Regions from separate parts of the Serratia nevei genome, predicted to be linked through region 3. Evidence: predicted binding sites of a transcription regulator. Region 3 holds the regulator's gene; each other region holds the start of a gene.
The links. Region 3 encodes Fur, which represses iron uptake genes when iron is present. Its sites were predicted from a motif close to ATAATAATGAGAACNACTATCAA; they were not measured.

Region 1 (7,395 bases), 1.4 Mb from region 3:
ATCAGCGGCAAACGCTGCACCGGCTGGCCGTCCTGCGCCTCAAAGAATCGCGCCTGAACCGTATCCGCTTCGGCCAGCCCTTGACGGATGGCGCGCTCCAACGACGAACGATCGATAGCGCCGTGCAGTTCGGTGTAGTGCGCCACGGCGAAGCCGTTGCGGCGCAGCGCGATTTGGTCGGCGATCCAGATCCCCGGTTGCGCTGCAACCAGCGGATACTCCCGATACTCGACCTGAGTATCCGGCAAAGAAAGCGTTTCTGACATGGTGTCTGTCCTTTTCCTCAAACGGAATGTATCGATGTGGCTGCCTGGCGCTTAACGCGCCGCATCCGCCGCTTTCAGCGCCGCCGGCCGCATGTCCTGCCAGTGCGTTTCGATGTAGTCGATGCATTCGCCGCGCGACGCTGGCCCCATCAGCACGCGCCACCCCTGCGGCGTCTCGGCAAACTGCGGCCACAGCGAATACTGCTGCTGCGCGTTGACCAAAACGGTGAAACGGAGGCTTTCGTCATCGAACGGGTTTTGTTGTTCCTGAGTCATTTGTATTACCTGTCTGTCAAAATGTGTGGGTTATTCCATCGCGGAAAGCAGCTGGCGCACGCCGTCCACCAGGCCGCCGCGCCAGCAGAGCGCATCGTGCCCGCCGGAAAACACGCGGTATTCGGCGCGGTGCCCCGCCGCCGTCAGCGCCTGGTGCATCTGGCGATTAACGAATTCGATGTCCGCCTCCCGATCGCCGGCTTGCTGAATCACGGTGAGCGTGGGCGCCGCCGCGTTGCGTTGCCGAACCTGGCGTATCAGCCAGCCTTCCTCCAGTTCGTGGCGTTTTTCGAACTGGGTAACGAATTGCACCGTGGGCCACCAGAAGGAGCCGGACTGGCTCAACACGCGGCCGAAGCGTTCCGGCCAGTGCACACCGGCATATAACGCCGCCAGCCCGCCGTAGCTTTGGCCGGCGACGACGGTGCGCGCCCCTTCCTCACTGAACGCTTCGCGCTTCTGCGCCTGCGGCAGCAGCTCTTCGATGATTGCCTGCCAGAAGGCGGCGTTGCAGGGCAGCTCGTTTTCCCGGTGTTCACCGTCGATCGCATCGATCAGCAGCCAGCACGCGGGCGGCAGCCGCCCTTTTGCGGTTTCGTGCTCGATCACCGGCAACAGCGCGTGCCTTTCGATCCAGTTTTGGCCATCGAGCAATAGCACCAACGGGCGGTTCGCTTTCACCGCCGCGTCGCCGCTGGCATACAGCCAAACGCGCCGCTGGTTATCCAGACGTTCGCTGCGCCACTGAAAAAGCTGTAGCCGCGCCTCATCCAATGGCCGATCGACGGCCTGCCAGGCGCTTTGGTCGTCGGCATCCGGCCCTTGTGCCAGGGAAACCGGGCGCGGGCGATGCGAAGGCCCCAGCGAAAGGCGATTCAGCGGATCGGCGATCGCCAGCGGGAACAGCGATACCCACCAGGCGCGCTGCTGGCGATCGCGCAACGCTTCGTCGCCGCTGAAGACGGGGGGAAGATCTCGCTCTGTGATGGGGATCAGGCTGTAGCTGCCGCGCCAGCGCCGATCGATAACGGCGGCGCCGTACCAAACGTCGGTGCCGGGGAGCCGGGTCAGGCTGCTGGGGGACGTGCTGTGGTGATCGGTAATGCCGTTGATATCGGCGTAAACGCGGCATATCGGCGAGTGCCGTTCATCGCCGGCGGGATCGCGCCACAGCCAGGTCATTTTGACGTGGCGGTCATCGTGCGGCTCGACGATGGGCGTGCCGTGTGAGGCGACCTTCTGCCACCACGCGGGCTGCCCTGCCGCCTCTTCACGCAGCCATTGCGCCGCCAATCCCTCATGACCGTTTTCTGGCCTCTTTTCCGGCAAAAACTCCATAGCGCCCCTTACATAACATGAGTGATTTTTACAAAACCTGACAATCGTATTGATACTCATTATCATTTTCAATACTATTTGTCGGATTTTTACCGTCGTGCACACACGGCGTTTCCGCGTCGACGGGTGAAGAACGCTTGTCGGCATTTCGGGGTTTATCAGGGTGGCATGACACACGAAAGCAGGTATGCAGGAGAGATAATGAAGATTAAAAACAAAGGGATAGAAAACGCGAACGCAGAGGCGATGTCCGCCAAGCGTCTGTTGCTGGGATCGGCGCTGGCCTTACTGCCCTTCGCGCCACACGCGTCCGCCGCCGCGGACGAGACGATTCTGGTGACCGCCGACGCGCAAAACAGCGTGACCGCCCCGGTCAAGGGGATCGTCGCCAAAGAGAGCGCCGCCGGCACCAAGACCGCCGCCTCTCTGCGTAAAACGCCGCAGTCCATCTCAGTGGTCACGCGCGAGCAGATGAACGACCAGGAGCCGGCGTCGGTCGCCGACGCGCTGAACTACACCAGCGGGGTAATCACCACCTACCGCGGCAACTCCAACCGCAATGACGAAGTGATCAGCCGCGGCTTCCGCTATGCGCCCAAGCTGCTCGACGGCCTGCACTTTGGCCTTTCGAGCCAAAACGGCGGCGCCGGGCAGATCGATCCCTGGCTGCTGGAGCGCGTGGAGATGGTGCACGGCCCGGCCGGCGTGTTGTACGGCCAGGTCAGCCCCGGCGGCGTAGTGGTGATGACCAGCAAGCGCCCCACCGCCCAAAGCATTCACGAAGTCAAATTCAGCACCGGCAACCGCCATCTGGCGGAAACGGCGTTCGATTTCGGCGGCAAGCTCAACGACGACAATACCCTGTTCTACCGCCTGAACGGCATCGCCAGAACCGAACATGAGTTTGTCAAAGACAGCAAGCAGCAACGGGTGGCCATCGCGCCGGCCTTCACCTGGCTGCCGAACGAAGACACCAGCTTTACGCTGCTGACCAGCTACCAGAACGATCCGAAAGCCGGATCGCGCAACTTCCTGCCGCGCGCCGGCACGCTGTTCCCGACCAGCGCGGGCTATGTGCCCTACGACTTCAACATCAGCGAACCCAGCTTCAACAAGTCGCGGCGCGAGCAGGCGTCGATCGGCTACAGCCTCGAGCATAACTTCAGCGATGCGCTGTCGTTCACCCAGAACCTGCGATTCACCCACCGCGATGAAGACTATAAATATCTGGTTTATAACGTAAACTCGAAGGTCAACGACCACACCGTCACCCGCATGGCGCAGCATGAAACGCAGATGACCAACGAGTTTGGCGTGGATAACCAGCTTAAGGGGTTGTTCGACACCGGCGAGGTGAAGCACACGGTGCTGGGCGGGCTGGATTACCGCTACAGCCATATCGATTCGAAGATGTATCGCGATCGCGGCAACGACTACCCGATCGACTGGGCCAACCCGGTTCGCCCCAGCATCGATGGCAGCACGCTGGCGCTGGCTTCCAGCGACTTGAAGACGCTGAATCAGGTCGGGGTGTATCTGCAGGACCAGCTGGAGTGGAATAACTGGAACCTGCTGCTGTCCGGCCGTCAGGACTGGTCGCAGGTCAACACCCGCGATCGCACCAGCGGCGGTAAAGAGCAGACCTACAACGATGCCCAGTTTACCGGCCGCGCGGGCCTGCTTTACGCCTTCGACAACGGCATTTCACCGTATGTCAGCTACAGCACCTCGTTCGATCCTAACCTGTACCCGAGCGCGCCGGGCGCCGATCCGCTCAAGCCGACCACCGGCAAACAAACCGAGGTGGGCGTGAAGTACCAGATCCCGGGCGGCAACACCCTGCTGACCCTCTCCTGGTTCGACATTACCCAGCGCAATGTGGCGTCCTATAACCGCCTCACCTCCGCCTACGAGCAGATTGGTGAGGTGAAATCCAAAGGGATTGAGGCGGAAGTGCACGCTCAGCCGACGCCGGAGATCAAGCTGACCGCCGCCTATACCTACACCGACGTGGTGACCAAAGACTCCAACTCGGCGGACGAAATCGGCCACAGCCCGGCGGGCATCCCGCGCCACGCGGCGTCCGCCTGGGGCAGCTACAGCTTCCTGAGCGGCGCGCTGAACGGCCTGACCGTCGGCAGCGGCGTGCGTTATATCGGCGATGCGCCGGCCGACGCCATCGGCCAGTACGATGTGCCGCACTACACGCTGTACGACGCCATGGTGAAATATGACCTCGGCCAGGCCTCGTCGGCGCTGCGCGGTGCAGCGCTTCAGCTCAACGTACAGAACCTGACGGACAAGAAATACGTTTCATCCTGCAGCGGCGAGTACGCCTGCTTCTACGGCAGCGGCCGCAGCATCATCGCTTCGGTCAACTACCGCTGGTAACAAAAATGGGCGGCCAGCGCCGCCCATTTCTTCCGCCTTTCCCGCCGCCTTTACTCCTGCTTCAGTTCCCGCAAATGCTTGTACACCGTGGCGCGCCCCATCGACAGCACGTTGGCGATGTAGTCGGCGGCGCTTTTGGCCTTGAACGCCCCCTGATGATAGAGATCGCTGACCAGCCGCCGTTTCTGTTCGCGGCTCAGCGCACCGAGCGCGGCGTTTTCGCGCCGCAGCCAGTCGTGCAGGAAGGTGTTGATCTTCTCCTGCCAGTCATCTTTGAACAGCGCTTGCGGCTGCGGCTGCAGCCGGGTGACCGACAGGAACATGTCCAGCGCGTTGCGGGCGTCCTCGAACATCGCGGTGCTCAGGTTGATGCACAGCAGATAGCTGGGCTTGCCCTGCTCGTCGCGCGCGGCGATGCTCACCGAGCGCATCTTTTTGCCGTCCCAGTTCAGCTTCTCATAGGGGCCGGTCACGCCGGCGCCGCCGGCGAGCTCGAAGTCGTCCAGCCCGGCGTCGTCACCCGGTTTGCGCTTCGACAGGTTGTTCGCCAGATAAGCAATCTTGTTGGTGGCCAGATCGTGGATCACCACTTCCGCATTCGGGAAAAACAGCGCCGCGATGCCGTCGGCGACCGAGCGTAAAAGTTCGAGTTGAGAAGAAGAGTTCGGCACGCTGGGGTGTCTCCGTATAGCCCGGTTTGGTTTGCTGTTCAGCCGCTTAGCATACCGCAGTTGCCGCCGCTTGCCGAGCGGATGGCGTTTGCGCCCCCTGCGCCGACGGCGGCGCTGCAAACGCCCTTAGTGTTCACACCCGCGATCAGAATTGGCCATTGCCGGTCGTCGGAAAAATACCTTCCGCCAGGCGAAAGAGGAAAGGGAAATATTTAAAGTCACTTTATTCACATGCCGTTTTGTTATTTAAAAGCCGCACCTTTGCCAATGACATTAATCCACACCCACTTTATTGAATTATTCACTTCATGCCGATCGCGAATTGATTAGCGGACTCCTTTATCCAAGAAAAATCCCATTAAAATCATCATCCTTTACATAAAGAAAAACGCCAATTCGGACTATTCCTAACTATTTCCTTCTGGCATCGAGAATAAATTTAACTTGCAGTACTGCAATAAGGATGCAGCTTAATTTGAGTTGTATAAGCAATTTAATTTAAAGGACTTTTACTATGAACCATGAATCCAGGGCGGACTGTTCCGCCAACGGCTACATTATTGAAGTTTCAAGTTTTAAACTGCCGGCCTCACTCAGCCCTGAAGCGTTTGCCGTATTGGACAAGCGTGTAGAAGAGGAATTTATCTCAAACCAGAACGGGTTCATTTCGCGTGACTCAGGCATCAGCGTAGACAATGAACCTCGCTGGGTGAACATTGTAAAATGGGAGACGCTGTTGGATGCGGATGAAAACATCTACCAATTTACGCGGGCTTCCGCGCCGGCGTCCGTCAAAGAATATCTGGCGAGTATCGGCGCTGAGCCGGTGGAATTAAAACGCTATCAGCATACCGGCGCGTAATGCGTGCCGGATGACCACGCCACGGCGGCGCGGTCTTCTTTAACGCTGATTGGCAAAACCTGAACGGGTGGCCGCTCGCGGTCACCCGTCCGTTTCAGGTGAGCACATTTATCAGACCCTGCCTCGACGGCCGCAACACATTAAAACAGCCTCGGATTAGGCTTCTCTTTGCACGATAAAAACACGGCCGCAGACGGCGTTTTAACAGGATTTTAACGCTGCCGAGGGGAAACGCCATTGTCAACATAGCAGTTAAATAAAATGAAACTTTTTGATCACATTCAAGCTTCTGAAAAATAGATAAAAAGGGTTTTTATGCGCTTTATATGCATAAAGTATGCATGCACACGCTCAGCGTCGATGAAAAGTAATTAACTATTCATTTGCCGCCCTGCAGGCGGCGAAAAACCGTCCGCTGGCCCGATGAGAGGGGGGCTAACAACCGGCATAATTAGTGGTAAATTTAGCGTCGCAAAGTGTTATGCGCTTGCTAATCCACGGTTAAACGAAATAAATACCTCTAATATATAAAGGTTGGTTATGGAAAAGCTATCCTACGCTTCAGACAGCAGCACCACCGCTTGGGCTACATATCTGCAACAAATCGATCGCGTCGCCCCTTACCTCGGCGAGCTGTCACGCTGGGTTGATACGCTGCGTCACCCTAAGCGCGCTTTGATTGTCGATATCCCGCTGCAGATGGACGATGGCACCATCCGTCACTTCGAAGGTTTCCGCGTACAGCACAACCTGTCGCGTGGGCCGGGCAAAGGCGGTATCCGCTTCCACCCTGACGTCGATCTGAACGAAGTGATGGCCCTGTCCGCCTGGATGACCATCAAGTGTGCCGCGGTCAACCTGCCGTACGGCGGCGCCAAGGGCGGCATCCGCGTCGACCCGTTCAAACTGTCTGAAGGTGAACTGGAGCGACTGACCCGCCGCTACACCAGCGAAATCGGCTTCATCATCGGGCCACAGAAAGACATTCCTGCGCCGGACGTCGGCACCAACGCCAAAGTGATGGCCTGGATGATGGACACCTACTCCATGAACCACGGCACCACCATCACCGGCGTGGTCACCGGCAAACCAATCCACCTCGGCGGCTCCCTGGGCCGTGAGAAAGCGACCGGCCGCGGCGTGTTCGTCACCGGCAGCGAAGTGGCCAAGCGTCTGGGCGTGCAGATCGAAGGCGCCAAAGTGGCGGTACAAGGCTTCGGTAACGTGGGCAGCGAAGCGGCTCGCCTGTTCGTTGGCGTCGGCGCGCGCGTCGTCACCATCCAGGACCACTCCGCCACCCTGTTCAACGCCAACGGCATCGACCTGACCGCGCTGACCGAATACCAGGCCAAGCACAAGCAGATCGCCGGCTTCCCTGGCGCCAGCGAGATCGAAAGCGAAGCGTTCTGGTCGGTCGACATGGACATCCTGATCCCTGCGGCGCTGGAAGGCCAAATCACCCGTCAGCGCGCCGAAATCCTCAGCGCCAAGCTGGTGCTGGAAGGCGCTAACGGCCCAACCTTCCCAGAAGCGGACGACATTCTGCGTTCCCGTAACATCACCGTGGTCCCGGACGTTATCTGTAACGCCG
Region 2 (7,395 bases), 940 kb from region 3:
AAGACGATCGTCCACTCGGACGGAATGGCGCGGAAATCCGGCCACAAACTGTATTGTTGTTGTACGTTGCGCAGCACCAGGCTGCGCTGCTGTTGATCATCGAACGGATTCAGGCTTTCCATCATGTGTTCCTCGTGCCGTTGCCGTCGCCGATGCCGGATAAGCGGTGGCGAAAGCGGAAGCCCAGACCGCCTGCAGCCCGTCGGTCAGGCCGCTGCGCCAGCACAGCGCGTCGTGCCCGCCTTCCACCACCCGGTAGTGCACCCGATGGCCGGCGTCGCTCAGGCGCGCCGCCATTTCGCCGCTGACCCGGTGCACCAGCTTTTCCTGCGAACCGGCTTCCATAAATACCTTCAGCGCGCCGTGGTTGCCCAGGCCGTGTCGTTCCACCTGCTGCATCAGCCAGCAGGCATCGTCGGGAATGCTCGGCAACTGCAGCATGTCGCGCCGCGGCCACCAGTAGGAACCGGACTGGGTGATCACCGCGCCGAAGCGCTGCGGCCAGCGCAGCCCGGCATACAGGGAAGCCAGGCCGCCAAAGCTTTGCCCCGCCACCACCGTATCGGCCGGTTTGTCGCTGTGCGGCGCCCAGTCGGCCAGCTGCGGCATCAGTTCTTCCTGCACCGCCAGCCAGAAGTCGTCCTTGCAGGTCAGTTCGCGCGACCGGTGCGGCAGATCGATAATGTCGATCAGCACATACACCGCTTCCGGCAATGCCCCTTCACGGGTCAGCTGCATCAGCGGCTCCCAAACCGGCATCTGCTTCGCCCAGAACTGGCCGTCGAGCAGAATAGCCAACGGACGCTCGGCCGGCTTGCTGTCACCGGTGGTGTAGATCCAGACATCGCGGCTGTTGCCCAGGCGCTCGCTTTGCCAGGTATGGCGCTGCAAACGCGCCGGCAGCGGTGGCGTACAGCGCCCGCTGGCGATCTCGTACTCGTCGAACGAGCGCCATACCGGCTGCGGCGGCGCATCCGGCATGTGCAGGCCGGAGACGCTGTGGCCGCTGGCGCTTTGCCAGGAGCGATACGGGTTGAGCAGATCGGGGGTGGCGCTGGCGAACACCTGGTGCCACCAGTGGCGCAGGTTGTGCATGTTGGCGTGCGCATCGTCGCCGCTGAACGCCGGCGGCCGCTCGTCAAAGCAGGGGATAAAGCAGTAGCTGCCGCGCCAGGCGCCGCTCAGCTCGGTCTGCCAGTACCACACGTCGGTGCCGGCCAAACGCTGCAGGCTTTGCGGCGGATTCGGCTGATGATGGTCGGTCAGGCAGTTGATGTTGATCCACACGCGACGGTAGGCGGAGGTCAATTCGCATCCCTGAGGATCGCGCCAGAAAAAGGTGGTTCGCCAACGGCCGTTACCCGCCGGTTCTACCCATGGCGTACCGCGTCGTGCCACCGTCAACCACCACCCTGGACTGCCCGCATTGCTGCTGGCCAATAATCTGCTGCTTTCTGACTGTAGTTCTGTATTCACAACGCCTACCCATTTTGTAGTTGGCGGCACCGGGAACGTCGACTTTTCCCTATCGCCGGCCACCGCCCGAACGCACTGTACGCCAAATACTATTGATAATAATTTGCATTTGCAATAGTGTGTAAGGCTTGGAGATCGTGCTGGTATTGCGCGCAACGGACAGGGATCGGGGATACATCAATGGCATCCCTTGCCGCAGCCGATTTTCTATTTCCGACTACACAAAAACTACAACCGCCCTTCCCCCCGTTCGGCGAGGGATGGCAGCAAGGTAGGACACTCAGATGAAAAGCAAGCTATCACGTTATTCTTTAGCCACTCTTATCGGCTTGGGATTGGGCGCGTCCGCGTTCGCCAACGCCGCGCAGCAGACCGACACCACCACCACGGAAGAAAACAGCGGCACCACGGATAAAAAGCCGCGCGGCGAAGACACCATCGTCGTGACCGCCGCCCGGCAGAACCTGCAGGCGCCGGGGGTGTCCACCATCACCGCCGAAGAGATCAAAAAACGCCCGCCGGCGCGCGACATCAGCGAACTGATCCGCACCATGCCCGGGGTTAACCTGACCGGCAACTCCACCAGCGGCCAGCGCGGCAACAATCGCCAGATCGATATCCGCGGCATGGGCCCGGAAAACACCCTGATTCTGATCGACGGCAAACCGGCCTCCAGCCGCAACTCGGTGCGTCAGGGCTGGCGCGGCGAGCGCGACTCGCGCGGTGATACCGCCTGGGTGCCGCCGGAAATGATCGAACGCATCGAAGTGCTGCGCGGCCCGGCCGCCGCGCGCTACGGCAACGGCGCCGCGGGCGGCGTGGTCAACATCATCACCAAGAAGGCCGGCGATGCGCTGCACGGCTCGCTGAACGGCTACTTCAACGTGCCGCAGCACAAGCAGGAGGGCGCCACCAAGCGCACCGACTTCAGCCTGTCCGGCCCGCTGAGCGATTCCCTGAGCTTCCGCCTGTTCGGCGGCTACAGCAAAACGCAGGCCGACGCCTGGGACATTAACGAATCGCATAAATCCGAACGCGTAGGCGCCTACGCCAACAGCCTGCCCGCCGGGCGCGAAGGGGTGGTCGATAAAAACATCGACGCCTTGCTGCATTGGGACTTCGCCCATCTGCAGTCATTGGAGTTCGAGTATGCCTACGGCCGTCAGGGCAACCTGTATTCCGGCGATACCCAGAACACCAATACCAATGCCCTGGTGCAGAGCAACTACGGCAAAGAGACTAACCGCATCTACCGTGAAACCTTCGGCCTGACCCACCGCGGCGCCTGGGACAACGGCGTGAGCACCAACAACTACGTGCAGTTCGAGCGTACCCGCAATACCCGCCTGAACGAAGGCCTGGCCGGCGGCACCGAAGGCATCTTCGACACCAAAAATACCGGTTTCGGCACCACCAAGCTGGACGACTTCCTGGCGCACAGCGAAGTCAGCGTGCCGTTTGAGCTGGGCGTTTCACAGACCGCCACCCTGGGTACCGAGTGGACCCAACAGCGGATGAAAGACGGCACCTCCACCAGCCAAACGCTGATGGGCGGCACTATTCCCGGCATGGGCAACGGCACGCGCAGCCCTTACGCTTCCGCGCATATCTTCTCGCTGTTCGCCGAAGACAACATTGAGCTGACCGACACCACCATGCTGACGCCGGGTCTGCGTTACGATCTGCATTCAGAATCCGGCAACAACTGGAGCCCGGCGCTGAACCTGTCGCAGGAACTGGGCGACTACTTCACGCTGAAAATGGGCATCGCGCGTTCTTACAAGGCACCGACCCTGTACCAGACCAACGGCAACTACCTGCTGTACAGCAAAGGCCAAGGGTGTGCGGGCAGCGATGTCAGAAACGGCTGCTACCTGCTCGGTAACGACGATCTGAAGGCGGAAACCAGCGTCAACAAAGAGATCGGGCTGGAGTTCCATAACGAAGGCTGGCTGGCCGGCGTGACTTACTTCCGCAACGATTACCACAACAAGATTGAAGCGGGTAACTCGCGCATCGCCACCAGCAGCACCGGTACGGCGGTCTATCAGTGGGAGAACGTACCGAAAGCGGTGGTGCAGGGGCTGGAAGGCTCGCTGAACGTGCCGGTCAGCGAGACCGTCACCTGGAGCAACAACGCCACCTACATGATCGAGAACAAGAACAAGACCACCGGCGATTACCTGTCGGTGATCCCGAAGTTCACCGTCAACTCGACCCTCAGCTGGCAGGCTACGCAGGATCTGTCGATGCAGTCCACCCTGACCTGGTACGGCCGTCAGAAGCCGAAGAAGTACAACTACCAGGGTAAACCGGCCACCGGCGGCGAAACCCGCGAGGTCAGCCCTTATGCCGTCGTCGGCGCCAGCGCGACCTATGACCTGACCAAAAACGTCAGCGTCACCGCCGGCATCGACAACCTGTTCGACAAACGCCAGTTCCGCGCCGGTAACGCGCAGAACGTGGGCGACCCGATTACCGGCGCGATCAACATCGCCGGCGCGGGCGCGGCCACCTACAACGAACCGGGCCGTACCTACTACATGAGCATCAACACCCACTTCTGATGACATGACCCAACGACAAAGGGCGCCGAGGCGCCCTTTTTTATATTTATATTCAGTTAGTTGGTATGCAGCTGAATGCGCACCACGCTTTCCGGCTTACCGGCCTTGGTGGAAGCGCCGTCGTTTTTCACCGTCACGAACAGCGCGTCGCCTTTCGGATCCAACGCCAGGCTGTTAGGGTGCGGCGGCAGGTCTACGGTTTGCAGGCGCTTGAGCGTCTTGGCGTCGAACACCGTCAGCGTCCCGGCGCCATGATCCACGCGCACGCCTTTGCGGTTGGCGACATACAGCCGCTGACTGCGCTCGTCGAGCAGCAGGCCGATCGGCACCTCATCCGTCAGCTCGCTGGCCAGCACCTTGCCGCTGTCCGCATCCAGCGCAAACACCCGGTGGCCGCTGCTGCGCTTCACGTAGTCGTGCCCCAGATGATGGTTGCGGTAGTCGTCGCGATCGATGCCCTGATCGACGCCCAACAGGCGATTGCTTGCCGGGTCATACACCAGGTTCAGCAGCTGATCGGCCTGCACTTCATGCGTGGCGGTGATCGCCAGCGTGTCGGCGTTCAAGGTGATCACCTGCCCCTGCATGTTGGAGACGAACACCCGGCGGCCCTTCTCATCCAGCGTGATACCCACCGCGTTGTAGCCGAAGCCCGGGATCACTTTCTCCAGCTTGCCGGCTTTGGTATCGACCACGTACAGCACGCTGTCGACGCCGAAGCCCAGGCCCGGCAGGAACAGGCGGCCGCTTTGCGCGTCATATTTGATCTCGCGGAGGCGGTACAGATAGTCCTCAGTGATTTTAAACTTCTTCAGCTCCGCCAACAGGAAATCCAGACGCTTACCGCTGATGCCCGCCTGCTTGTAAGCCTGCTCCAGCACCGCTTTGTCCAGCAGCTTGATGCTGCCCAGCGCGTGGTTGGTGGTCGTGTCCACCACCCCGACTTCGCCGTTGAAAGCCTGCGTCAGGTACAGGCGATTGCCCGCATCGTTCAGCGCCACGCCGAAGCCTTTCACCTGCAGCGGGATCTCCGCCTTGATCGCCAGGGTGTTGGGATCCAGCCGCAGCACGCGGGAGCGCGCCTCTTCCTTCCAGTCCGGCGCGCTGACGAACAGCGCCTGTTGCGAGGTGCTGTAGGCCATCTCCACCACCGTCGATGACAGCGCCTCGCGCTTGATGTCCTGCGGTTTGATGCCGACATCGTCCGCCTGCGCGGCACCGGCGACCACCAGAGAGGCCGCCACCAGCAGCGACAGTAACGCGCGCGGGGTTGCTAGGGTTCCAGACATCCTTTTATCTCCTTGAAAATCATGCTTTCGGTTAGAGTGAAACAACGTCATGCCTGCGGCCCGGGCGGCAGCGCCGCCAGAGCGATATCGCCAGCGATGTGCTGCGCAAACTGGGTAAAGACGTGCTGAACGCCGTCGGCGATCAGATTGGCCTGCTCCCGGCTGTAGTGGTCCTGGCGGTAGGTCATCATCACCCGCAGGGATTTCTTCCCGGCCAGATCGTCTTCCATCACCTCAAACTGCAGGCCGAGCAGCGATTCGGCTTTCTCCGGCTCCACCTGACGGTAGGCGATCGCGCTGCCGTCCTGCAGCCGGAACTCGCCGTTCAGCTTGATGCGGCTGTGGATCTGGATAAACACTTCGAACATGTGGTTCTTGCGGTCGGCGTCCACGCCGAACAGCCCTTCCTCCACCAGATCGATCGGAATATCGGTGTACGGCAGCGAGCCATTGATGGTGTTTTTCACCTGGCTGACCAACCCGGCCACCGTCAGCCCCTCGTCGAAGCGCACGCGGTGCACCACTACGGTGGTGAAGTAGCCGACGGTATCGAAGAACTCGGCGTCGTTACGGCCGGAGGTCGAGGTGCCCACCAGCAGATCCGCCGGGCCGCCGAACAGGCGCAGCGCCGAGGTAATCCCGGCATACACCACGTTGAACAGCGAAGCGTTGTTGCGGCGGGCGAGCTGATACAGGCCTTCCGCCACGGCAGGGTCGACCTCGAACTCCAGCCAGCCGCCGTTGACGTCCGCCGGTGCCGGCACCGCCGGATGGGTGGACGGCTCTTGCCGGAAGATCGGCTGGCCGACCGGCGCGCCGCGCAGCGCGTCGAGCCAGTAGTCCAGATGTTGCTGCTGCACCCCGGAGGCCCGCTGCTGCCGGGCGAAAGTGTGGAACTGCGGCGGTTGCCCGCTCCACTGCGGCGCCTGGCCGACGACGCGATGGCGATAGGCGACGCCCAGCTCATCCATCATCAGGTTGAGCGACCATTCATCCAGCACCACATGGTGGAACAACAGCGACAGCAGCTGTTGGCCGTTGTCCGCATCGCGCAGCAGCGTGACGCGCAGCGGCAGCTCGGCGGCCAGATCGAACCGGTGCTGGCCGGCATCGGCCAACAGGGCGGCGGCGTTGCCCGCCGGCGTCTCGTGGGAGAAGCGGAACCACGAGTAGTCCGCGAGTTCGGCAGCCGGCACCACCACCTGCACCACTTCGCCCTGCTGCTCGACGAAGCGTGAACGCAGCACGGTATGGCGAGTCATGACGTCGATAAACGCCTGACGCAGCGCCGTTTCATCCACCGCATCGAAGAAGCGCAGAGAGAACGGCAGGTTGAAAATCTCGTCATGGCCGAAGGCTTCATACACCTTCCACAGCGACTCCTGCGCCAGCGACAGCGGCGCCTGCGCGCGATCATGGTCGTCGGCGGTGGCCACCGCGGCATTCGGCTGCGCGACGTTCAGGCGTTTGGCGTAGCCCGCCAACCCGCGCGCCGTCGGGTGGCTGAACAGATCGTTAATGTTGATTTCGATCTGATGCAGGCTCAGCAAGCGACCGATCACCCGGGTAGCGACCAGCGAATGGCCGCCGCGATCGAAGAAGTCTTCATCCAGGGTCATTTCCGGCGCCACCAGCGCCTCACGGAACTCCTGCAAAATCAGCGGTGCAACGCTTTCGTCCGCGTCGCCGTTCGCCGCCGGCGCGGCCATCGACGGGGAAGCGGCCTCAGCCGTCGGCAAGGCGACGGCAATCCTCTGCCCGGCCAGGAACGCGCTGAACTGCTCCAGCAGGAAAGGCGCCACATGGGGAGACAGGCGCGGGTCGGTGACCAGCTCCAGCGTCAGCGCTTCCGCCTCGGGCAAGCCCAGCAGCAGCGCCAGTTCAAACGGCGTATGCAGCGGCGGCAGCAACAGGCGTTCGGCGTGAACGCCTTCCAGCCGCCACTCTGCGGCCAGATCGTCGCGCCAGGCCACCAGCAGCTGCGCCCGTTGCGGGTCCGGCTGTTCAGCCACGGCCTGCGCCAGTAGCCGCTGCCCGACGTCGCTCTCGCCATGCTGTACGGT
Region 3 (7,395 bases):
GACGGAGGTCGGCGGCCAGCGCTGCCACGATCTGAGCGAAACCACCTGTCTGCTGCCGCAGTACGGCCAGGGGCCGGACGTCTACGGCGGCTTCTTCAGCCGTCAGGACTATATCGACATCATCAAATACGCCCAGGCACGCCAGATTGAAGTGATCCCGGAGATCGACATGCCGGCACACGCCCGCGCCGCGGTGGTCTCGATGGAAGCGCGCTATAAAAAGCTGCATGCCGCCGGGAAAGAGCAAGAGGCCAACGAATTCCGCCTGGTGGATCCGACCGATACCTCCAACACCACCTCCGTGCAGTTCTTTAACCGCCAGAGCTACCTGAACCCGTGCCTGGATTCTTCCCAGCGTTTTGTCGACAAGGTGATCGGCGAGATCGCCCAGATGCATAAAGAGGCCGGCCAGCCGATCAAGACCTGGCACTTCGGCGGCGACGAAGCGAAAAACATTCGCCTGGGCGCCGGCTACACCGACAAGGCGAAACCGGAGCCGGGCAAAGGCATCATCGATCAGAGCAACGAAGACAAGCCGTGGGCCAAGTCGCAGGTGTGCCAGACGATGATCAAAGAAGGCAAGGTGGCCGACATGGAGCATCTGCCGAGCTACTTCGGCCAAGAGGTCAGCAAGCTGGTGAAGGCGCACGGCATCGACAGAATGCAGGCTTGGCAGGATGGCTTGAAAGACGCCGAGAACGCGAAGGCGTTCGCCACCTCGCGCGTGGGCGTCAACTTCTGGGATACCCTGTACTGGGGCGGTTTCGATAGCGTCAACGACTGGGCCAACAAAGGGTATGAAGTGGTGGTTTCCAACCCGGACTACGTCTACATGGACTTCCCTTACGAGGTGAACCCGGACGAGCGCGGTTACTACTGGGGTACCCGCTTCAGCGACGAGCGCAAGGTGTTCAGCTTCGCGCCGGATAACATGCCGCAGAACGCGGAAACTTCGGTCGACCGCGACGGCAACCACTTCAACGCCAAGAGCGACAAGCCGTGGCCGGGCGCCTACGGGCTGTCCGCTCAGCTGTGGAGCGAAACCCAGCGCACCGATCCGCAGATGGAATACATGATTTTCCCACGCGCGCTGTCGGTGGCTGAACGCGCCTGGCACCGCGCCGGTTGGGAGCAGGACTACCGCGCCGGCCGCGAATACAAAGGCGGGGAAACCCACTTTGTCGATACCAAGACGCTGGAGAAAGACTGGCTGCGCTTCGCCAATATCCTGGGGCAGCGTGAACTGGCCAAGCTGGACAAAGGTGGCGTCGCTTACCGTCTGCCGGTGCCGGGCGCACGCGTAGCGGGCGGCAAGCTGGAGGCGAATATCGCGCTGCCGGGATTGGGCATCGAGTACTCCACCGACGGCGGCAAGCAGTGGCAGCGCTATGACGCCAAGGCCAAGCCTGCGGTGTCCGGTGAGGTGCAGGTGCGTTCGGTTAGCCCGGACGGCAAGCGCTACAGCCGCGCCGAGAAGGTCTAAGCCCGGTGCAACGGCCTGCTGCCCTGGCGGCGGCCGTATAACGAAGGGGGAATGCGTTCGCCCGCGCGTGTCGGCGTAGGGCGGACGTTGTAGTGAGAGTAGTACGTGGAGTAGCAGTGCCGCTGCAATTGTGATATTTCATGACATGATTTTCCCCCGGCTTGTCCGGGGATTTTTTTGCCCTTTGCACGGCAGGCATAAAAAAACCGCCTCTGCGTGAGGCGGTTTTTCATAGCCGGTCAGGCTTATTTCTTGTCGTGCAGCGTTTCGTCTTCGCGACAGTCACCGGTTTCACAGTGGCCGTACAGGTACAGGCTGTGGTTGGTGAGCTTGATGCCGTGCTGCTTGGCGATGTCACGCTGGCGCACTTCGATGGATTCGTCGCTGAATTCGATCACTTTGCCGCAGTCCAGGCAAATCAGGTGATCGTGGTGATGCTGTTGGGTCAGCTCGAACACGGACTTGCCGCCTTCGAAATTGTGACGTGTCACAATGCCCGCATCGTCAAACTGGTTCAGTACGCGATAAACCGTTGCCAGCCCGATCTCTTCGCCCATATCAATCAGTTTTTTGTACAAATCTTCCGCACTGACGTGATGGCATTCCGGATTTTGCAGTACTTCCAGGATTTTGAGTCGCGGAAGCGTGACTTTTAAGCCGGCCTTCTTCAATGCGATGTTGTTGTCGGTCATGCGAATTCAGTCCTGTTACTATGCTAATCAAGTTGAGGCGTACTCGCCTGTGGCATCGGTCGGCACAAAGAGTTAATGCGTCTCATTATAGAACCGGTTGTACTAAATGGAAACCGCCGGTTGTTAACAAAGATATAATTGCACTATTGCATGTTTTGCATGCAACGCCTTGATGGATGGGATAAACCGATATCTCAGTCTACCGTGACGGGGTGGGAAGTTACAAATCTGTAGCTTCTATCGCAGCAATCCCTGCTGCCGATGACGGCCCTGTGGGCACACTATGCACTTTACAGGGCCTTTGTTCAACCTTTCGCCAGTGCCGGGGCTTAGCCGACGATATCGGCCAGGCTCAGCTCTTCGACGATTTGTTTGACCCAGGCGTCCACGCGCTCGTTGGTCAGCTCAGGCTGACGGTCTTCGTCGATCGCCAGACCGATGAAGTGGTTGTCGTCCGCCAGGCCTTTGGAGGCCTCGAAGTGGTAGCCTTTGGTCGGCCAGTGGCCCACGATGGCCGCGCCACGCGGTTCGATGATGTCGCGGATGGTGCCCATCGCGTCACAGAAGTATTCCGCGTAGTCTTCCTGGTCGCCGCAGCCGAACAGCGCCACCAGTTTGCCGTTGAAGTCGACTTCTTCCAGCGTCGGGAAGAAATCATCCCAGTCACACTGCGCTTCACCGTAGTACCAGGTCGGGATACCCAGCAGCAGGATATCGAACCCTTCCAGGTCTTCTTTGCTGCTTTTAGCGATGTCATGCACTTCAGAGACGTCGTCGCCAAACTGTTTCTGGAGAATTTTCTGGATCATTTTGGCAATGTTTTCGGTATTGCCAGTGTCGCTGCCAAAGAAAATGCCTACAGTAGCCATATCGCGTATAACCTTTAAATTCAAGTAATTGCATTACTCGACGCCGGCACTGCCGCCGCTGACGCCGATTAAAATGATGCCATGGCAAGAGCCTTTCGCCTCCGGGGCGGGCGCCGACAGGCGCAGTCTCTTACCGGTAAATGCGTATCATGCCAGAAAGTGGCGCCGGGGTTTTATCGCATTTATGCGATGCCGGAGAATGAAGAAAAGCGTGGTCGATCCGGCGTTGTCCTTAACGCCGCGCCGCGCGTGCGGCCGAAGAGATCAATGTTCCGGCTGTTCTTCCGCCAGTTGTGCCAACAGCATCTGCTCGATGAGTTCGCTGCGGCTGATGTTGCGCTGTTCCGCCAGTTTGTTCAGGGCGTCCACCGCATCCGCGTTGATTTTCAGCTCTACGCGCCGCAATCCACGCACTTTATCGCGCCGTAACTGATTGCGCTTATTGATTCTAAGCTGTTCATCGCGGGAAAGCGGGTTGGTTTTCGGGCGCCCCGGACGGCGTTCATCTGCGAACAGATCCAGCGTCGTGCGATCCGTTTGTTCTTTTGCCATAGGTAGCGGTACTGCAAGGGAGTTTGCATCAAAAAGCGCTCGCACGCTTCCGGAGGCATCGGTTAACACACTTCGGGCCAATAAACCCTAACCCAAATTCACCCCCGAACCGGCGTTCGCGAACGCGCTGGCGCGGTGGCAAAATTATAGCGCGCCATATTACCCCAGCAGATGGAGCGACGACAATGCCTAACTGCGGGCTAAACGCGCTAAGCCGTTATCTTTAGCGCGTTTTTTCGCCAGGTGAGTGCGTTTTTCAGGCTTCGTCGAGGAAACGGTGAATGGCGCGCAGCACCGCTTCCGGTTTTTCGGCGTGCACCCAATGGCCGGTGCCGGCGACGACGTGCGCGCGGGCCTGCGGGAACTGGCGGGCGATGTCCGCACGGTAGCTGTCCTGCACGTACGGCGACAGGCCGCCGCGAATGAACAGGGTCGGATGCGGCCAGGCCGGGACTTCCTGCCAGCCGGTGATGTCTTCGTAGCGTTCGATCAGCACCGGCAGGTTGAAGCGCCATTCGCCGTTGTGGAAGGACTTCAGCAGGAACTGGATCACGCCTTCTTCCTGCAGGTAGTCGCGCATCAGCTGGGCAGCCGCCTGGCGCTGGGTGATGCCGGCGGCGCTGACGGCCTTCAGCGCGGCGAAGATCTCGTCGTGGCGGCGGGTCTGGTAATTCACCGGCGCGACGTCGATGACGATCAGCCTGGCGACGCGCTCGGGCGCGATGGCGGTCAGCGCCATCGCCGCTTTGCCGCCCATCGAATGGCCGATGACGATCGCTTTTTCCAGCTGCAGTTCGTCGAGCAGCGCCAGCAGATCCTGCGCCATGGCGGGGTAGTTCATGTCGTCGGCGCGCGGGGAGAGGCCGTGGTTGCGCAGATCGACCTTGATCACCGTGTGCTGTTTATGCAGATCGCGCGCCAGCACGCCCAGGTTGTCCAGATTGCCGAACAGCCCGTGGATCAGCAGCACCGGCAGCGCGTCTGACTCGGCGGCCAGCAGTTGATAATGTAATTTCATGGCGAAGTTCATACTGAGAGAGATTCAGATTAGGGTATCATGATTGAATCGCACGATGAATCATGCGGAATTTTCGCGGCGCGGGCTTGGCAGTGCCGGCTATAGGTATTAGTCTGCATTTTCCGTCCGGAGGCACATTGTTGTGTTCGCCCCAGCGCTTTTAACCTTATAATCCCATGGCTTGAATGCAGGATCTGGCTTCAGGTTCTAAGTAGAAAAAACAGTATTGGATAAAGATGAAAACTATTGAAGTCGACGAAGAGCTTTACCGTTATATTGCCAGCCACACGCAACACATCGGTGAAAGCGCGTCCGATATTTTACGCCGCATGTTGAAATTCACCGCCGGGCAACCGGTGCGCGCGTTGCCTGCCGCCAGTGCGCCGCAGTCCGTCGAGCTGGAAAAAACGGCGCCGGCGCAGCGTCCGCGCGATCGCGTGCGCGCCATGCGCGAGCTGCTGTTGTCGGATGAATATGCCGAGCAGAACAAAGCGGTCAACCGTTTCATGCTGGTGCTGTCCACCCTGTATACCCTCGATGCCGCCGGTTTCGCCGCCGCCACCGAGGCGTTGACCGGCCGTACCCGCACCTATTTCGCCGGCGATCAGCAGACCTTGCTGGCCAACGGCACGCATACCAAGCCGAAGCATGTACCGGGCACCCCTTACTGGGTGATCACCAATACCAATACCGGCCGCAAACGCAGCATGATTGAACACATCATGCAGGCCATGCAGTTCCCGGCGGAACTGATCGAGAAAGTTTGCGGTACCGTCTAATTTAGCGAACAGCCCGTCATGATGGCCGTGCGCGACGTATTTGCCCGGTCACCGACAGGGATGAGGGAGATATGTCGATGGCGAATAATCCACGTGCCGGGCAGCCCGCCCGCCAAAGCGATCTGATCAACGTAGCCCAGCTGACGTCGCAGTACTATGTGCTGCAACCGGAAGCCGGCAATCCCGCACATGCAGTGAAGTTTGGCACCTCCGGCCACCGCGGCAGCGCGCAGCGCCACAGCTTCAACGAAGCGCACATCCTCGCCATCGCTCAGGCGATCGCCGAAGTTCGTCATCAGCAGGGCACCACCGGCCCGTGCTACGTGGGCAAAGACACCCATGCGCTGTCCGAGCCAGCCTTCATTTCCGTGCTGGAAGTGCTGACCGCCAACGGCGTCGATGTGATCGTGCAGGAAAACAACGGCTTCACGCCAACGCCGGCGGTATCGCACGCCATTCTGTGCCACAACCGCCGTGGCGGCGCGCAGGCTGACGGCATCGTCATTACGCCGTCCCATAACCCACCGGAAGACGGCGGCATCAAGTACAACCCGCCGAACGGCGGCCCGGCCGACACCAACCTGACGTCGGTGATCGAAAAGCGCGCCAACGAACTGCTGGCGCAACAGTTGAAAGGCGTTCAGCGCCAGTCGCTGGACAAGGCCTGGAACAGCGGCCACCTGCACGCCAAAGACCTGGTGCAGCCTTATGTCGAAGGCCTGGTTGAGGTGGTCGACATGCCGGCCATCCAACGCGCCGGCCTGAAACTGGGCGTGGATCCGCTTGGCGGTTCCGGCATCGCCTATTGGCAGCGCGTGGCGGAGCACTACAAGCTGGATCTGACGCTGGTGAACGATTCCATCGATCAGACCTTCCGCTTTATGCACCTGGACCACGACGGCATCATCCGCATGGACTGTTCGTCCGAGTCGGCGATGGCCGGCCTGCTGGCGCTGCGCGACAAATTCGATCTGGCGTTCGCCAACGATCCGGATTACGACCGCCACGGCATCGTCACGCCGAAGGGCCTGATGAACCCGAACCATTATCTGGCGGTAGCCATCAACTACCTGTTCCAGCATCGCCCGCAGTGGGGCGCTGATGTCGCAGTCGGTAAAACGCTGGTGTCCAGCGCGATGATCGACCGCGTGGTGGCCGACCTGGGCCGCAAGCTGGTGGAAGTGCCGGTCGGCTTCAAGTGGTTCGTGGACGGCCTGTTCGACGGTAGCCTGGGCTTCGGCGGCGAAGAGAGCGCCGGGGCCTCGTTCCTGCGCTTCAACGGCAAACCGTGGTCGACGGACAAAGACGGTATCATCATGTGCCTGCTGGCGGCTGAAATCACCGCGGTAACCGGTGAAAACCCGCAGCATCACTATGACGATCTGGCCAAACGCTTTGGTGCACCAAGCTACAACCGCATCCAGGCGCCAGCGACTGCGGCGCAAAAAGCGGCGCTGTCCAAGCTGTCGCCGGAGATGGTCAAGGCCAATACCCTGGCGGGCGACCCGATCACCGCCCGTCTGACTGCGGCACCGGGCAACGGCGCGTCGATTGGCGGCCTGAAAGTGATGACCGACAACGGCTGGTTCGCGGCCCGTCCTTCCGGTACCGAAGACGCATACAAGATCTACTGCGAGAGCTTCCTTGGGGCGGAACACCGCGAGAAAATCGAGCACGAAGCGGTCGAGATCGTTAGCGAAGTGCTGGCTTCCGCCAAGTAATCGCTTTTCTTGATTGATAAAAAGCGCTGTTTTTACAGCGCTTTTTTTATGCCTGCAATTTAGATATATCTTTTTATCGGCGCACGCTTGCGCATTTAGATATATCGATCTAGATTAGCGTTATCGACGCTGTTTAGATATATCTAAACAACCTTGTATTGATGTTCACTGTTAAAGCGAGGTATCACCCTATGTTTCATCGATTAGGTTTACACCGGCATCACCACCATCATGAATGCGAAGAGGGCCGCCGTCATCGCGGTGGGCGCCATCACTTCGGC
Region 4 (7,395 bases), 1.6 Mb from region 3:
GTATTCTAGACGAAATTGTTACAAAGCTTATTCTTTTCCCCATTTATCAACAATTTTCATCGAATGTCGACGGGGGTTCGTCAAAATTTCGCCCTTTATCGGCGCAATGTGGGGCAGTGGCCCAATTTTACGCAATTTCGCCACCGGCAAACCGCACGGTGGCGTTTTGACGACGAGTCAGGAAGTCTGCAGGAAACGCGCCAGCTGCCGGCGCAGCTGCCGGTTCTCTTGCTGCAGTGCATCAACCCGGTCGAGCAGCGTCAGCGCCATGGCGATCCCCGGCCAATCCAGATCCAGTTCGGCCCGCAGCCTGCGCGCACGCTGCAGATGGCTCAGCGCCGGGTAATCGAACTCCCAGCTCGGCTGCGCCGGCTCCAGCGGCACGATCACGCCCAGGCCGACGATCTCGACCAGCTCATCCTCTGAAATCTCCACCCTCTGACACAGTTCCACCACGGTGAATGTGATCTCTTTTTTCATCATGTGCTTTACTCCCATTCCGCGCGCGGGTTGAACGCCGCCTGTTCAGCCAGTTCTCGCCACAGGGCGCTGGCCTTCTCGTTCGGCTTCGGCGGCATCACCACCTTGAGAATGACATACAGATCGCCGGGCTCTTTCTTGCCCGCCAGCCCCTTGCCCTTGACCCGCAGCCGTTTGCCGCTCTGGCTGCCGGCCGGCACGGTCAGCGCGATTTTGCCGGTCAGCGTCGGCACCTCGATGCTGGCCCCCAGCGCCGCTTCCCACGGGGCGAGCGGCGCCACGATGCTCAGGTTGTGGCCGTCAATCTCGAACAGCGGATGCGGCGCGAGGCGGATGACCAGATACAGGTCGCCGTTCTGGCCGCCGCCCACGCCGGCAACGCCCTGCCCCTTGAGGCGAATGCGCTCGCCGTCGCCCACGCCAGCCGGGATTTTCACGTTCAGCGTTTTGCTGGCTTCGCTCACCTGCCGCCCCAGCTCGTCGTACACCGGCAGCTTGTAGGCGATCTCGCGGCTTTGGCCATGCAGCGTTTCCTCGAGGAACAGCGGCACCTCCATCTCGAGATCCTGGCCGCGGAAGCCATGCCCGCCGTGCGAGTGCGAAGCGGAGCGGTGCCCGCCTGCCGCACGCCCGCCGAACATGCTTTCGAAGAAATCGGAGAAGTCTTGCGCGTCGGCACCGCCGCCGTGCCATGAAGCGCTCTGCTGATAGCCGCCGCGATCGCCGCGCGCCTGGCGGCCAAAGTTCGGATCGTTGCGGTGCAGCCGGATCTGATCGTACTCAGCGCGGCGCTCTTCGTCCTTCAGCACCTCATAGGCTTCGGCCAGCTCCTTGAATTTGCTCTCGGCGTCTTCTTCGGTGCTCACGTCAGGGTGATATTTACGCGCCAGCCGGCGGTAGGCCGTTTTGATGGTTTTCAGATCGGCGTTGGGCTCAACGCCCATCGTTGCGTAGTAATCTTTAAATTCCATGCGGTAATACCTTCAATGTGTTGGGTTGTGCGCCAAAATTCCTTGTCTCTCTCGCCAGATATCCTCCTTTCGTCACATTCCTTTTCCGCTATCGCTAAGCATACTCCCGATTGTTAAAAGCTGCGCAAACTGAATAAAAACCGTGCGACAACACGCAGGCCCCCACGCCATTTCTAAAGCCCTGCGCATTCACGTACACTGTGGCGGTGGCCCCATAAAGATAAATCACGATGAGAACTCAACTGATAACCCGTGAAGGGTATGACAAGCTCAAACAAGAGCTGGATTACCTCTGGCGCGAAGAACGCCCCGAGGTGACCAAGAAAGTGACCTGGGCCGCCAGCCTGGGCGACAGAAGCGAAAACGCCGACTACCAGTACAACAAGAAGCGGCTGCGCGAAATTGACCGCCGCGTCCGCTATCTGACCAAATGCCTGGAGCAGCTGAAGATCGTCGATTACTCCCCGCAGCAGGAAGGCAAAGTGTTCTTCGGCGCCTGGGTGGAAGTAGAGAACGAAGACGGCGAGACCAAACACTTTCGCATCGTCGGTTACGACGAGATCTTCGGCCGCAAGGATTACATCTCCATCGACGCGCCGATGGCGCGCGCCCTGCTGAAAAAAGAGGTCGGGGACGTCGCCACCGTCAATACGCCGCTGGGCGAGGCACAGTGGTACGTGAACGAGATAGACTACCGGAAGTAAGCTTTCAGCTTTTTCCGAACCGCCGCCAACGCCGCCGCCTGAGCTGTTCTCCACGCCGCGGCCGCGCGGCGGCGGCCCGCTCCGCTGGCATTTTCCGCGATCAATCCGTATAACTGTCCCCTGTTTATTCACCGTTCTCAATACAGATACCAGACCTATGAATGACCCACTGAGCCGCATTATTGCAACAGAACTGCAGGCCCGGCCGGAGCAAGTCGACTCCGCCATCCGTCTGCTGGATGAAGGTAATACCGTGCCCTTTATTGCACGCTATCGTAAGGAAGTCACCGGGGGCCTGGACGACACCCAACTGCGCCAGCTGGAAACCCGCCTGGGTTATCTGCGTGAACTGGAAGATCGTCGCCAGACCATCCTGAAGTCGATCGATGAACAGGGCAAACTGACCGAACAACTGGCGGGGGCGATCAACGCCACGCTGAGCAAGACCGAACTCGAAGACCTCTACCTGCCGTACAAACCGAAGCGCCGCACCCGCGGCCAGATCGCCATCGAGGCCGGTCTGGAACCGCTGGCGGACGCGCTGTGGCAGGATCCGCAACAGCAGCCGGAACAGCTGGCTGAACGCTACGTCGATGCCGACAAGGGCGTGGCGGACGTCAAAGCCGCCCTCGACGGCGCGCGCTATATCCTGATGGAGCGCTTCGCCGAAGACGCCACGCTGCTGGCCAAGGTGCGCGACTACCTGTGGAAAAACGCCCATCTGGTGTCCAAAGTGGTCGAGGGCAAGGAAGAAGAAGGCGCCAAGTTCCGCGACTATTTCGATCATCACGAACCGATTTCCCAGGTGCCTTCGCACCGCGCGCTGGCGATGTTCCGCGGCCGCAACGAAGGCGTGCTGCAGCTGGCGTTGAACGCCGATCCGCAGTTTGAGGAAGCGCCGCGCGAAAGCCAGGCGGAGCTGATCATCATCAATCACCTCAACCTGCGCCTGAACAACGCCCCGGCCGACGCCTGGCGCAAGGCGGTGGTCAACTGGACCTGGCGCATCAAGGTGCTGCTGCACCTGGAAACCGAGCTGATGGGCACGGTGCGCGAGCGCGCGGAAGACGAAGCGATCAACGTGTTCGCCCGCAACATGCACGATCTGCTGATGGCCGCGCCGGCCGGCATGCGCGCCACCATGGGCCTCGATCCGGGCCTGCGCACCGGGGTGAAAGTCGCCGTGGTCGACGCGACCGGCAAGCTGGTCGCCACCGACACCGTCTACCCACACACCGGGCAAGCGGCCAAAGCCGCCGCCATCGTCGCGGCGCTGTGTATCAAACATAACGTGGAGCTGGTGGCCATCGGCAACGGCACCGCCTCGCGTGAAACCGAGCGCTTTTATCTCGACCTGCAAAAGCAGTTCGCCGAGGTCCGGGCGCAGAAAGTGATCGTCAGCGAAGCGGGCGCATCGGTGTATTCCGCGTCCGAACTGGCGGCGCTGGAATTCCCGGATCTCGACGTGTCGCTGCGCGGCGCGGTGTCCATCGCTCGTCGCCTGCAGGATCCGCTGGCGGAGCTGGTGAAGATCGACCCGAAATCCATCGGCGTCGGCCAGTATCAGCACGACGTCAGCCAGAGCCAGCTGGCGAAGAAGCTGGACTCGGTGGTGGAAGACTGCGTGAACGCCGTCGGCGTCGATCTGAACACCGCGTCGGTGCCGTTGCTGACACGCGTGGCCGGCCTGACGCGCATGATGGCGCAAAATATCGTCAACTGGCGCGACGAGAACGGCCGCTTCAGCAACCGTGAACAGCTGCTGAAGGTCAGCCGCCTGGGGCCAAAGGCCTTCGAACAGTGCGCCGGCTTCCTGCGCATCAACCACGGCGACAACCCGCTGGACGCTTCCACCGTTCACCCGGAAGCCTACCCGGTGGTGCAGCGCATTCTGGTCGCCACCGAGCAGGCGCTGCAGGACCTGATGGGCAACGCTTCGGCGGTGCGCAGCCTGAAAGCGGTCGATTTCACCGACGACAAGTTCGGCGTACCGACGGTCACCGATATCCTGAAAGAGCTGGAGAAACCGGGCCGCGATCCGCGCCCGGAGTTCAAAACCGCGACCTTTGCCGAAGGGGTGGAAACCCTCAACGATCTGCAGGTGGGCATGATCCTGGAAGGGTCGGTCACCAACGTCACCAACTTCGGGGCCTTCGTGGATATCGGCGTGCATCAGGACGGCCTGGTGCACATCTCCTCGCTGGCGGACAAGTTCGTTGAAGATCCGCACACCGTAGTAAAGGCCGGCGACATCGTCAAAGTGAAGGTGATGGAAGTCGATCTGCAGCGTAAACGCATCGCGCTGAGCATGCGCCTGGATGAACAGCCGGGCGAAGGTTCACCGCGCCGCGGCGGCAACGCGCCAGCGCAGACACGCGACAACGCCAGCCGTTCGGCGGGTGCCAACAAGGCCAAACCGCGCAACGCGGCGCCGGCCGGCAACAGCGCCATGGGCGACGCGCTGGCGGCGGCATTCGGCAAGAAACGCTAAGTCGGAACCGACAGGGCGGAGCCTGCTCCGCCCTTTCTGATGAATAAAACCTGCGGCATTTTTTGACCCGTCTCAATAAACCGTCATCTTTTTATGTCCCGTTCCTGCGTGACCGTCCTCCCATTATTCAGGCAATAAAAATCCTCTCCGCAGCCATTTATTAACAACTTCGTTAACACGCCTGTTTCATCTCGCGAATTGTGAACGAAACACAAATGGTTACCGCTCGCATTACGCCGGAATAATGTTATTGAATTGCCTTTCGACGGAAATAAATAAAGGGAAAAAGCCCTCGAAGTTTGCAAACGAGAAAACTCGGCTACAAATACGTAACTGATTTAACTCGCCATTCTCATTTGTTCCCGCTCGCCAGCGGTGGTAAAACGTCATTAATAAAGGCAACGCCATCAAAAACTGTCGTCGCCATAATAATTGGTTACAATACCCTTACTTTTTGTATTGAACGCGATAATGATAATTACTATTATTTGCGCTCACTTTATTGCATGACCTTATGGATGAATACCGCCGACGGCGTGGCATTTTCGCCGGCAACGTCCAATTATCATCAGCCCGATGTTCATCGGCACCCGGAAGGTTAATCACATGCAGCTTCAACCTAAACGCACGTATAAGATTGTCGGCTTTTCCGGTGAAATTGCGCCGGCCTACCGCCAGAAACTGTTATCGCTCGGCATGCTGCCCGGCTCTTCGTTCGACGTGGTGCGCGTCGCGCCGCTGGGCGATCCGATAGAAATTAAAACTCGCCGCGTCAGCCTGGTGCTGCGCAGGAAGGATCTGGCGCTGCTGCAGCTCGACGGCCAGTCCTGAGCCGGCACGCCCTCCGTTTGCCGACGCGCCCTTGCGCCGGCGCTGTTCTCCTTGAAGACGACACGCTGAACTATGAAAAAACTCACCATCGGCTTAATCGGTAACCCGAACTCCGGCAAAACCACGCTGTTCAACCAGCTGACCGGCGCACGCCAACGGGTCGGCAACTGGGCGGGCGTGACGGTCGAACGCAAAGAAGGCCATTTCACGACCCCGCAGTCCGACGTGCGGCTGGTCGATTTGCCGGGCACCTATTCTCTGACCACCATTTCAGAGCAAACCTCGCTCGATGAGCAGATCGCCTGCCACTACATTTTGAGCGGCGACGCCGATCTGCTGATCAACGTGGTCGACGCCTCCAACCTGGAGCGCAACCTCTATCTGACGCTGCAGCTGCTGGAGCTGGGCATTCCCTGCATCGTGGCGCTGAACATGCTCGACATCGCCACAAGCCAGCATATCGATATCGACGTCGCCGCGCTGTCGGCGCGCCTCGGCTGCCCGGTGGTGCCGATGGTCTCCACCCGCGCTGACGGCATCGGCGTGCTGAAACAGATGATCGACAATCACCACATCAACGAACAGCAGGCGCTGGTGAACTATCCGCCGCTGTTGCTGAAAGCGGTCGCCACGCTGAGCGACGCCATGCCGCAAACGCTGCCGGCGGTGCAGCGCCGCTGGCTGGCATTGCAAATGCTGGAAGGCGACATCTACAGCCACCGGCTGGCCGGCCCCGCCGTCGCGCTGCTGCCTGCGGCCATTCAGGCATTGCAACAGCAGCAGCAAGAAGACCCGGCGCTGGTGATCGCCGACGCGCGCTATCAGTCTATCGCCGCCCTGTGCGACGCGGTCAGCAACCCGCAGCAGGCGATGCCCAACCGCCTGACCGAGATGCTGGATAAAGTGATCCTCAACCGCTGGCTGGGCGTGCCGATCTTCCTGCTGGTGATGTACCTGATGTTCCTGCTGGCGATCAACATCGGCGGCGCGCTGCAGCCGATCTTCGATATCGGCTCGGCGGCGATCTTCATTCAGGGCATTCAGTGGCTCGGCTACACCCTGCACTTCCCCGACTGGCTGACCGTTTTCCTGGCGCAGGGCATCGGCGGTGGTATCAACACCGTGCTGCCGCTGGTGCCGCAGATCGGCATGATGTACCTGTTCCTGTCCTTCCTGGAGGATTCCGGCTACATGGCGCGCGCGGCGTTCGTGATGGACCGCCTGATGCAGGCGCTCGGGCTGCCGGGCAAATCCTTCGTGCCGCTGATCGTCGGCTTCGGCTGCAACGTGCCGTCCATCATGGGTGCCCGGACGCTGGACGCCCAGCGTGAGCGCCTGATCACCATCATGATGGCGCCGTTCATGTCGTGCGGTGCCCGTCTGGCGATCTTTGCGGTGTTCGCCGCCGCCTTCTTCGGCCAGGACGGCGCCGGGGTGGTGTTCTCGCTGTACATGCTCGGCATTGCGGTGGCGATCCTCACCGGTCTGGTGCTCAAATACACCATCATGCGTGGCGAGGCCTCGCCGTTCGTGATGGAGCTGCCGGTCTACCACGTGCCGCACCTGAAAAGCCTGCTGCTGCAAACCTGGCAGCGGCTGAAAGGCTTCGTGCTGCGCGCCGGTAAGGTGATCGTGGTGGCCAGCATGTTCATCGGCGGCCTGAACAGCTTCTCGTTCAGCGGCAAGACGGTCGACAATATCAACGACTCCGCGCTGGCCTCGGTCTCCAAGGTGTTGACGCCGCTGCTGCAGCCGATGGGCGTCCACAGCGATAACTGGCAGGCCACCGTCGGCCTGGTGACCGGCGCGATGGCGAAAGAAGTGGTGGTCGGCACGCTGAACACGTTGTACACCGCCGAGCACATCAACAAAGAGGCGTTCGACGCCGCCAACTTCAACCTGCTCGATGAGCTGGGCG

Region 1: a site for Fur is predicted at 1,930-1,952, ahead of fes (enterochelin esterase). Genes of this name have one in related genera too.
Region 2: a site for Fur is predicted at 1,563-1,585, ahead of fes (enterochelin esterase). Genes of this name have one in related genera too.
Region 4: a site for Fur is predicted at 5,112-5,134, ahead of feoA (ferrous iron transporter A). Genes of this name have one in related genera too.

The regions. Positions count from the first base shown of each region.
Region 1 covers NZ_CP149940.1:2,593,115-2,600,509, forward strand. Annotated here, with positions in the region: gene V8N38_RS12530 (non-ribosomal peptide synthetase) at 1-266, opposite strand, end outside; gene V8N38_RS12535 (MbtH family protein) at 318-542, opposite strand; gene fes (enterochelin esterase) at 573-1,880, opposite strand; gene V8N38_RS12545 (TonB-dependent siderophore receptor) at 2,082-4,271, shown strand; gene V8N38_RS12550 (transcriptional regulator) at 4,322-4,942, opposite strand; gene V8N38_RS12555 (antibiotic biosynthesis monooxygenase family protein) at 5,457-5,804, shown strand; gene V8N38_RS12560 (Glu/Leu/Phe/Val family dehydrogenase) at 6,345-7,395, shown strand, end outside.
Region 2 covers NZ_CP149940.1:298,446-305,840, reverse strand. Annotated here, with positions in the region: gene V8N38_RS01365 (MbtH family protein) at 1-122, opposite strand, end outside; gene fes (enterochelin esterase) at 97-1,476, opposite strand; gene V8N38_RS01355 (TonB-dependent siderophore receptor) at 1,761-4,043, shown strand; gene V8N38_RS01350 (YncE family protein) at 4,100-5,332, opposite strand; gene V8N38_RS01345 (condensation domain-containing protein) at 5,380-7,395, opposite strand, start outside.
Region 3 covers NZ_CP149940.1:1,241,541-1,248,935, forward strand. Annotated here, with positions in the region: gene V8N38_RS05820 (beta-N-acetylhexosaminidase) at 1-1,483, shown strand, start outside; gene fur (ferric iron uptake transcriptional regulator) at 1,729-2,175, opposite strand; gene fldA (flavodoxin FldA) at 2,505-3,044, opposite strand; gene ybfE (LexA regulated protein) at 3,309-3,596, opposite strand; gene ybfF (esterase) at 3,853-4,626, opposite strand; gene seqA (replication initiation negative regulator SeqA) at 4,851-5,393, shown strand; gene pgm (phosphoglucomutase (alpha-D-glucose-1,6-bisphosphate-dependent)) at 5,471-7,114, shown strand; gene V8N38_RS05855 (PadR family transcriptional regulator) at 7,306-7,395, shown strand, end outside.
Region 4 covers NZ_CP149940.1:5,009,084-5,016,478, forward strand. Annotated here, with positions in the region: gene V8N38_RS23975 (chaperone modulator CbpM) at 178-483, opposite strand; gene cbpA (curved DNA-binding protein) at 489-1,451, opposite strand; gene greB (transcription elongation factor GreB) at 1,682-2,155, shown strand; gene V8N38_RS23990 (Tex family protein) at 2,313-4,646, shown strand; gene feoA (ferrous iron transporter A) at 5,253-5,477, shown strand; gene feoB (Fe(2+) transporter permease subunit FeoB) at 5,550-7,395, shown strand, end outside.